Regions from separate parts of the Exiguobacterium sp. SH0S7 genome, predicted to be linked through region 2. Evidence: a T-box and tRNA genes for the amino acid it is inferred to sense, from the RefSeq annotation. Region 2 holds a T-box; the other holds one or more tRNA genes.
What was found. A T-box is a leader RNA that pairs with one kind of tRNA and senses whether it is charged. The one in region 2 lies ahead of ileS (isoleucine--tRNA ligase), so its partner is inferred to be a tRNA-Ile.

Region 1 (4,370 bases), on a different contig from region 2:
CTACGTCTTTTCCTTCGAGTGCATTGTTCACGTTCGTGACGTAAGCGTTGTGGTGTTTCGAATGGTGGATTTCCATCGTGCGAGCGTCAATGTGTGGTTCGAGTGCATCGTATGCGTAATCAAGTTGTGGTAATTCAAATTTAGCCATAACTAAAATCCCCCTTTAAATTGGTTTGAACAACGTTCGTTTTAAATGTAACAGATTTGTGACGGCTTACTCAATTGTAAAGGCTTATTCTACATCTTCGTCCGGCAACGCCCAGACCGAGATTGATCCTGCCGCTACTTTAAATACCCCTTTTCCATCTTCGTCAATCTCGATGATTTCATCGATCGTCTGCGTCAAGTCGACCCATTTCTCACCGGCACGATGCTCCCCGACGTACATCTGTTTCTCCGCCTCTTCGTTATTCGAGATGATGACGGCACAACCTGAACGCTCGATGTCCTCACTGCCGTGTCGGACCCAACCGATCACGTGCTCGTTATCGAAGTAGTCGTCTTGTTGCCCATACGCTTTTTCACGACGGGCGTACAGAAGCGGATCGATGGCCAGCTTCTTCCCTTCGACCGGGTGGGGCCCGTTAATGCCGTAGTAATCCCCGTAGAAAACACACGGATAACCGTCTTGGCGGAGTAAAATCAAACCGTAAGCACTCTGTTTGAACCAATCTTCGACCCATGACTCGAGCGCCTCGGCCGGCTGTGAGTCATGGTTGTCGACGAACGTGACCGAGTGAAGCGGATGGGACTGGACGAGTGTGTCGTCAAAGATGGTCCGCAAATCAAATGATGCGCCTTCGATCGAGGCACGCTGCAAATTGTAATGGAGCGGCACGTCGAACAGATCGACGTGGTAGTCGATGTTGTCTAAAAAGGCGCGGCAATCTTCGAGCTCCGACTTCCAAAACTCACCGACCAAGTAAAAGTTCTCGCCTTTTTCATCTTTCATCGCTTGGCTGAACTCTTTGACGAAATCATAGTTGATATGTTTGATCGCATCGAGACGGAAGCCATCACATTTCGTCTCTTCGATGAACCACTTGCCCCAACTTAACACTTCTTCCCGGACTTCCGGATGATGATAGTCGATGTTCGCGAACATCAAATAATCGTATACGCCGAACTCACTATCGACGTTGTCATTCCATTTTTTGTTATCGCCTAAAATGAAGAAGATACCGCTATGCTCGCTCGCCGCGTCATAGTCCGTGCCGTTGAAATGATGGAAGTTCCATTTGAACGACGAGTACTTACCGTTTCGTTCTTTATAATCAAACTTCGTCCAACCTTCGATCTCAAACGGTTCTTCCGACAATACTTTCGTCCGGTCTTCCGGGTCGACTTCTAACACGTCGAACTTCTCGGTCGCGTCGGCTCCGGCTTTATGGTTCAACACGACGTCCATATATACTTGCATCCCGAGCTCTTGGGCGTGTTTCGTCGCCTCAAGCAACTCTTGCTTCGTCCCGTATTTTGTGGCGATTGTTCCTTTTTGATCAAACTCGCCTAAATCATACAAGTCATAGACACCATATCCCGTATCCTCATCACTTTGACCTTTTGTGACCGGTGGCAACCAAAGTGCGGTGATTCCTGCTTTTTTTAATTTAGAAGCCCGTTCTTTCAATCGCTTCCAATGCTTTTGGTCAGCCGGGACGTGCCATTCAAAAAATTGCATCATCGTATGATTTCGTTCCATCTCGCTTCGCCTCGTTTCATATTTTTCAAAAACAAAATGCTAACGGATATTTACCCGCGTCTTCACTTTTAGAAACAAAAATGTAAACAAAAAAGCAGCTTTCATTAGAAAGCTGCCCTCGATGGACCCTGTAGGACTTGAACCTACGACCGGACGGTTATGAGCCGTCTGCTCTAACCAGCTGAGCTAAGGGTCCTTATTGGTAGCGGCGGAGGGAGTCGAACCCACGACCTCACGGGTATGAACCGTACGCTCTAGCCAGCTGAGCTACACCGCCACGTTGTTATACAGTAATAATATACTGAAGGAAGCCTCTACTGTCAATGAAAAGTCACACGTACGCAAAAAAGTCTTTCTACCTATAACTTAAGTAGAAAGACTTTTTTGAAACGTTAGACCGATATTTCGTTCGTTGCATCTTCAAGTGTGATTTCTGTGATGTTCATCGCATGGTCACCGATCCGCTCAAGGTTCGAGAGCATATCGACGAAGAACATACCAGCTTGGCCGTTACATTCACCTGTGTTCAAACGAACGACATGATTTTTGCGGAACTGGCGCTCGAGCATGTCGAGTTTCGCTTCCATTTCGATAACTTGACGTGCTTCGACCATATCACCGCTCGCGAGTGTTTGAAGTGACTTCTCGAGTGTGGACCGTGTCAAATCATACATTTCCGTCAACTCTTTTTGAGCATCCGGCGAGAGCGTGATGCGCGTCGCCGTCTTATAGTCGATCAACTCGATGATGTTCTCGACGTGGTCACCGATTCGCTCGATGTCGTTGATCGCATGCATGAGCGTCTTATGCTGTTGAGATTCGTGCTCTGTCAAATCAACAGCCGCCAATTTGACGAGATAATCCGTGATTTTAGAGTTCAATGAGTTAAGAGCTTCTTCGATATGTGCCGACTTCTCAGCGTGTTTCTTGTCTCCTGACGCCAAATAGCTGCGTGCTTCGTCAAGACCGAGCTTCGCGAAATCACCCATGCGGATGACTTCATATTTGGCCTGCTCGACCGCGATTGAAGGCGACTGTTGAATGAAGATCGGGTCCAAGTGTTGCGCTTTCGTATCAACGATTGAATCTTCGCCTGGTACGAGCTTCGTCACGACCCAAGCAATCGTCCCGATGAACCAGAACTGGACGAACGTATTGACGACGTTGAACGTTCCATGGGCGAAAGCGATTTGCATTTTGTCCTCAATCGCCAATACATTTGTGATCCATAAAATATATTGTGTGAACGGCAATAATAAAATCATAAAGATTGCTGTCCCAATTAAGTTAAAGATGACGTGGGCTGCCGCCGCACGACGGGCCGCGACCGAGGCACCGATCGAAGCGAGAATCGCCGTGATCGTCGTCCCGATGTTATCCCCGAACAAGACAGGCAGTGCCGCATCGAGTTGGATCGAGCCCCCAGCGTATAGTTCTTGCAAGATCCCGATCGTCGCAGAAGACGATTGCACGATGACCGTGAACACCGTACCGACGATGACGCCGAGGAACGGGTTGTCACTCATCGATTGCGTCAAATCAATGAAATATTCACTCGAACGAAGCGGGCGCATCCCGTCTCCCATGAGTTCAAGACCGTAGAACAGCATCCCGAATCCGAAGAAGATTTGTCCGAGGTGTTGGAATTTCTCTCGTTTAAAGAAGAACAACAGAATCGCACCGACTGCGATAATCGGAAGTGCATAAGCACCAATGTCAATCCCGATGATGAACGCCGTTACCGTCGTCCCGATGTTCGCACCCATGATGACCCCGATCGCTTGACGGAGCGTCATGAAACCGGCGCTAACAAGGCCGACCGTAATGACGGTTGTTCCACTTGATGTTTGAAGTAAGACCGTGACAATGATCCCGGCTAGTACTCCGAGGAACGGATTCGATGTATACTTATCAAGGATGTCGCGGAGTCGATCTCCTGCAGACTTTTGAAGGCCGTCTCCCATCGATTTGATACCGAACAGGAAGATTCCTAATCCTCCAAAAAACATGAATAACATTTCTTGCAAATTGTATTCCACGATTTTTGTACCCCTTTTGATTGTGAATTGGTTGTGTTTAATTGGTTCTTATTGCCTTACTCATTATGCCTTCTTCCCTGAGTCGATGTAAATACGTTTAATGTTAAGGTTTTATTAACTGACTGTCTTATCTTTGTGTGATTTTAGTTTTTTGTACTATAACAGAATGGGGTTTTGTATGTATGCTTAAAACGACATCAATGTTTATCCGCCATAGCCTGCTACCTACGAAGCAAACGCTACGGCTCCGTCTGGCTCCGCTGCACGCTTATATGTTGGCGAGCCTCGTCTTTACAATCGTCGCGACTGTCTTAGATTACCTCGTCTTGCGACCCGATTTTTTCGCACCGATGTGGTTGTTTTTACACGGGTTCGCCATCTTCTTCTTCTATATGATGTGGGTCGCCGTCGCCGCCTTGTTCGTCCAACTCGTGACGAGACTTCGAATGAAGAAACCGTGGCCGTATCGGCAAGCTTGGCCTTACGCGGTCGCGATGACACTCGTCCCGACGCTCGTGCTCGTCGCCTTGTATCACGCCGTGCCCGCACTTCTATGGCTCGGCTTTGTCATCACGATCGTCTTCTTGACCGTCCCGCTACTCCAAATTCCGCTTAAACAAAAAAACTCG
Region 2 (4,370 bases):
CCGTGAGCGGCGCCACTTCTTCAAGGTCCGACAAGAAGACGCTATCCGCCGTCTTGGCCGGGATTTCTTGCCAAACTTCGTCCGCCGTATGCGGGAGGATCGGGGCAAGCAGCTTCGTCAACGTGATGACCGCATCATACATGACCGTCTGAACGGCACGGCGACGCGCATCGTTTTCACGTTCGATGTAGAGGATGTCTTTCGTGAAGTCGAGATAGAACGACGACAATTCGTTGACACAGAAGTTGTGGCTCATGTGGTAAACAGCCATAAAGTCGAACGTATCGTACGCTTTGACGACTTTCGTCTGAAGTTGTTTCAGCTTCGTCGCCATGAAGCGGTCGGCTTCCGGCATATCTTCGAACGCGACGCGCATCGACGGATCGAACCCGTTCAAGTTACCGAGCAAGAAGCGTAACGTGTTACGGATCTTCCGGTATACTTCTGACACTTGTTTAAAGTTGTCATGCGAGGCGCGGACGTCTGACTGATAGTCCACAGACGCGACCCAAAGACGTACGATTTCAGCACCGTACTGTTTCACGAGGTCGTTCGGTGCAATCGTGTTGCCGAGCGATTTCGACATCTTCCGGCCGTCGCCGTCAAGGACGAAGCCGTGACTGAGGACGTTGCGATACGGTGCTTTGCCGGTCGTCGCGACTGCAGTCGACAGTGACGAGTTGAACCAACCACGGTATTGGTCCGAACCTTCTAGGTACAGGTCGGCCGGACGGCGCAAGTTGTCGCGCTGTTCGAGCACGCCTGCGTGTGACGAACCTGAATCGAACCAGACGTCCATGATGTCGACTTCTTTACGGAACTCGCCGTTTGGACTGTTCGGATGTGTGAAGCCGGATGGCAACAAGTCTTTCGCCTCGCGCTCGTACCAGACGTTTGATCCGTGCTCATGGAACAAGTTGGCGATATGGTCGATCGTTTCGTTCGTGATGATTTCCGTTCCGTCTTCTGCGTAGAAAATCGGGATCGGCACACCCCATGCCCGCTGACGGCTGATGACCCAGTCGCCACGGTCACGGACCATGTTGAACAGGCGCGTCATGCCCCATTCCGGTACCCAGTTTACTTCTTCGATTTCACGCAACATGTCGCTGCGGAAGTCTTTGATCGAAGCGAACCATTGCGGTGTCGCCCGGAAGATGACCGGCTTTTTCGTACGCCAGTCGTGCGGGTACGAGTGCTTGATGAATTTGAGCTTCAACAAGTTGCCATTTGCTTCGAGCTTCATGCCGATCTCTTTGTTCGCATCTTCATAGAACAGTCCTTCAAAGCCTGGTGCTTCGTCCGTCATATACCCACGGTCGTCGACCGGGCACAACACGTCAAGTCCGTACGCTTGGCCGACACGGTAGTCGTCTTCCCCGTGGCCAGGTGCGATATGGACGCAGCCTGTCGCTTCAGCCGTGACGTGGTCGCCAAGGATGAGGAGTGACGTCCGGTCGTAAAGCGGGTGCTGTACCGTCATGTGTTCGAACTCGCGTCCGTTCCAAGACCCGCTCACTGAGTACTCATCCCAGCCGAGTGCTGTCGTCACTTCTTCGACGAGCGTCTCGGCAACGATATACCCTTTGCCATCGTGTTCGATCCGTGTGTATGTCAGCTCATCGCTGACAGCGATCCCGAGGTTGGCCGGAATCGTCCACGGTGTCGTCGTCCAGATGACGAAATGGTCGGTCGTCCCGAGGACGCCTTTGCCATCGACGACTTGGAATGCCACATAGATGGCTGGTGATTTTTTGTCATAGTACTCGATTTCAGCCTCAGCGAGTGCCGATTCAGAAGACGGTGACCAATAGACCGGTTTTTTCCCTTTATAGATGTATCCTTTTTCAGCCATCGTGCCGAACAGGCGGATTTGCGCCGCTTCATATTCAGGCTGGAGCGTGATGTATGGATTGTCAAAGTCAGCGAGCAGTCCGAGACGCTTGAACTGTTCACGTTGTGAGTTCACTTGCTCCATCGCGTAAGCGGCACATTTTTCGCGGAACTCGGCGACAGTCATCTCTTTACGGTTGACGCCTGCTTTTTGAAGCGCGTTTTCGATCGGGAGACCGTGTGTGTCCCAACCTGGGATCATCGGTGATTGATAGCCGTTCAACGACTTGAAACGGACGATGATGTCTTTTAACACTTTGTTGAGTGCATGGCCCATATGGATGTCACCGTTGGCGTACGGAGGTCCGTCATGTAGAATGTATTGCGGCTTTCCTGCATTCTTTTCTTGAACGCGGTTGTACAAGTCCATCTGCTCCCAAGCCTCGTGCATTGCTGGCTCGCGCTTCGGCAAATTTCCACGCATCGCGAATTCTGTATCAGGCATCAATAATGTGTCTTTGTAGTTCATTGAAACTCCTCCTGCATCTTTTTTGAAAAACAAAAAAAACCCGCCCCCAAATAGGGACGAGTTCATCGACTCGCGGTACCACCCTACTAATCTCAAGTAGACCTTGAGACCGCTCTCGGTAACCGATAACGAGGTCAAGCGGTCACGCTTACTCAGTTCAGCATGACACTCATAGGGGATACCAAATAAAGTCTTTCTCTTAGGCTTGCACCTTCCCTAAGTCGCTTCGTAGGTGTGACTTTATTGACGTGTCCTAATCAACGTATTGTTTATTATCCGTGATGTTTGTTTGGTGTGACTTCGTCGTCATTATACGCAAGTTCACTCGTATCGTCAAGAACCGTCTGGACAGGCGGCTCTCCGACAATCGTGTCCCATTCGGTACTATTTAGAAGTTCCATCTGTGCGTCGACGAGAACACGGAACCGGGTCCGGTACAGTTCGACTTTTTTCAACATTTGAATGACTTCACGCTCGGCCATCTGCTCTTTACGCGACGCTTCCTCTTCTCGGGCGAGCGCTTCGCGTTCAGCCTGCTTCAAGATGAGGCTGGCTTCTTTGGCCGCATTGGTCTTGACTTCTTCTGCCGCCTCTTGTGCGACGATAATCGATTTATTCAACGTGTCTTCCATCGAGGAGAAGTAGTCAATACGGGCTTGCATATCGTTGACGAGTTCTTCGTACCTTCTATTTTCACGAATCAATAGCTCAAACTCTTTAATGATTTGATCTAAAAATTCATTGACCTCATCGATATCGTACCCGCGGAAACGAGTCGAGAACTCTTTGTTATGAATATCAATCGGTGTCAACGCCATTCGACTTTCCTCCTAAATTCAACGTATGATGCCATACTGGATTTTTATTTTCTCACGCTTTGTCGAGCCGAGGATTGCCATCAATTTGACACGACCGTAACCCCGGATTGAAACTAAATCGTCTGGTTCGAGTAAAAAGCTCGCGTCCGTGATCGCCTTATGATTGACTTTGCAGTCACCATGTTTGACGAGCGCCTGTGCTTTCTGGCGCGATAGACCGAGCACCTCGCTCACGACCGCGTCAAAGCGGAGTGAGGAGACGATGCCAAACTCGTCGCTCCATTTGACTTCTGGGACGGTCAAAATCGAAGCGGCCGGTACATCAGACAGCCGCACCCGGGCTTTGCCGACGCGATCCACGTTCATTTCGATGAATCCAGCCGCATCAGCCGTCGTCGCGAACTGAGCGATCCCGTCAGCGAGGACAACGTCGCCAAACTTTTGCCGTTTCAGGCCCGCGTTAAGAAGCGTGCCTGTCACTTGGCGGTGGGTCAAGTCGACAAACTTCGTCGGATAATCGATTTGAAGAATCTTGACTTCAAAGTCGTTCACGTCGAGTTCATAGTAGTCGGGCGTCAATAAAAGCCGTTTCCGCTCAGCTCCAGGGAAACCGCCGTCCTCGTAGATGGCGAGCCGTTTGCCAACGAGTTGCCTGACGATTTGTTGCTCACGTGGGTCTAAAAAATCCGTCAATTTAAACAAGTAGTTGTCCTCGACTTGTCGCACCCAGTCGAGCACTTGCTCGACAAACGGGCGTTCATTCGGTCGATAATGATCGAAGACGCTCATTTACAGACCGAAAATCGCTCGCACTCCTGCTTGCGCCATACGAAGCACGAACAGGGCGACGATTGGAGAAATGTCGAGCATACCGCCGATTGGCGGGATGATCCGACGGAACGGGTTAAGAAACGGCTCACACAAGTATGTCAAAATCTGTCCGAATTTTGATTCTCTCGCATTCGGGAACCACGATAATAAAATATAGGCAATCAAGACCCAACTATAATATCCAAGAAGCGTAACAATCGTATTGCCTAATGCAGGGATCGCATTTTCCATTCATTTACCACCCTTTACTGTTTAGTTCGTCCTCCGAAATCAAATTCGAAATCGATCCAGTCAATTCGATATTGTTCGGAGCACATAGAATCGTGTTATGTCCAATCGACGTCATCGTTCCTTCTAGG

Region 1: it has a tRNA-Ile gene. The T-box ahead of ileS (isoleucine--tRNA ligase) is inferred to sense a tRNA for this amino acid. The anticodon was not compared.

The regions. Positions count from the first base shown of each region.
Region 1 is NZ_SJVA01000001.1:300,778-305,147, forward strand. It holds gene EVJ22_RS01630 (superoxide dismutase) at 1-148, opposite strand, end outside; gene EVJ22_RS01635 (alpha-amylase) at 233-1,702, opposite strand; tRNA gene EVJ22_RS01640 (tRNA-Ile) at 1,825-1,898, opposite strand; tRNA gene EVJ22_RS01645 (tRNA-Met) at 1,903-1,979, opposite strand; gene EVJ22_RS01650 (Na/Pi cotransporter family protein) at 2,095-3,741, opposite strand; gene EVJ22_RS01655 (hypothetical protein) at 3,924-4,370, shown strand, end outside.
Region 2 is NZ_SJVA01000002.1:182,984-187,353, forward strand. It holds gene ileS (isoleucine--tRNA ligase) at 1-2,362, opposite strand, end outside; T-box leader at 2,412-2,632, opposite strand; gene EVJ22_RS04645 (DivIVA domain-containing protein) at 2,635-3,180, opposite strand; gene EVJ22_RS04650 (YlmH family RNA-binding protein) at 3,199-3,969, opposite strand; gene EVJ22_RS04655 (YggT family protein) at 3,970-4,242, opposite strand; gene EVJ22_RS04660 (cell division protein SepF) at 4,247-4,370, opposite strand, start outside.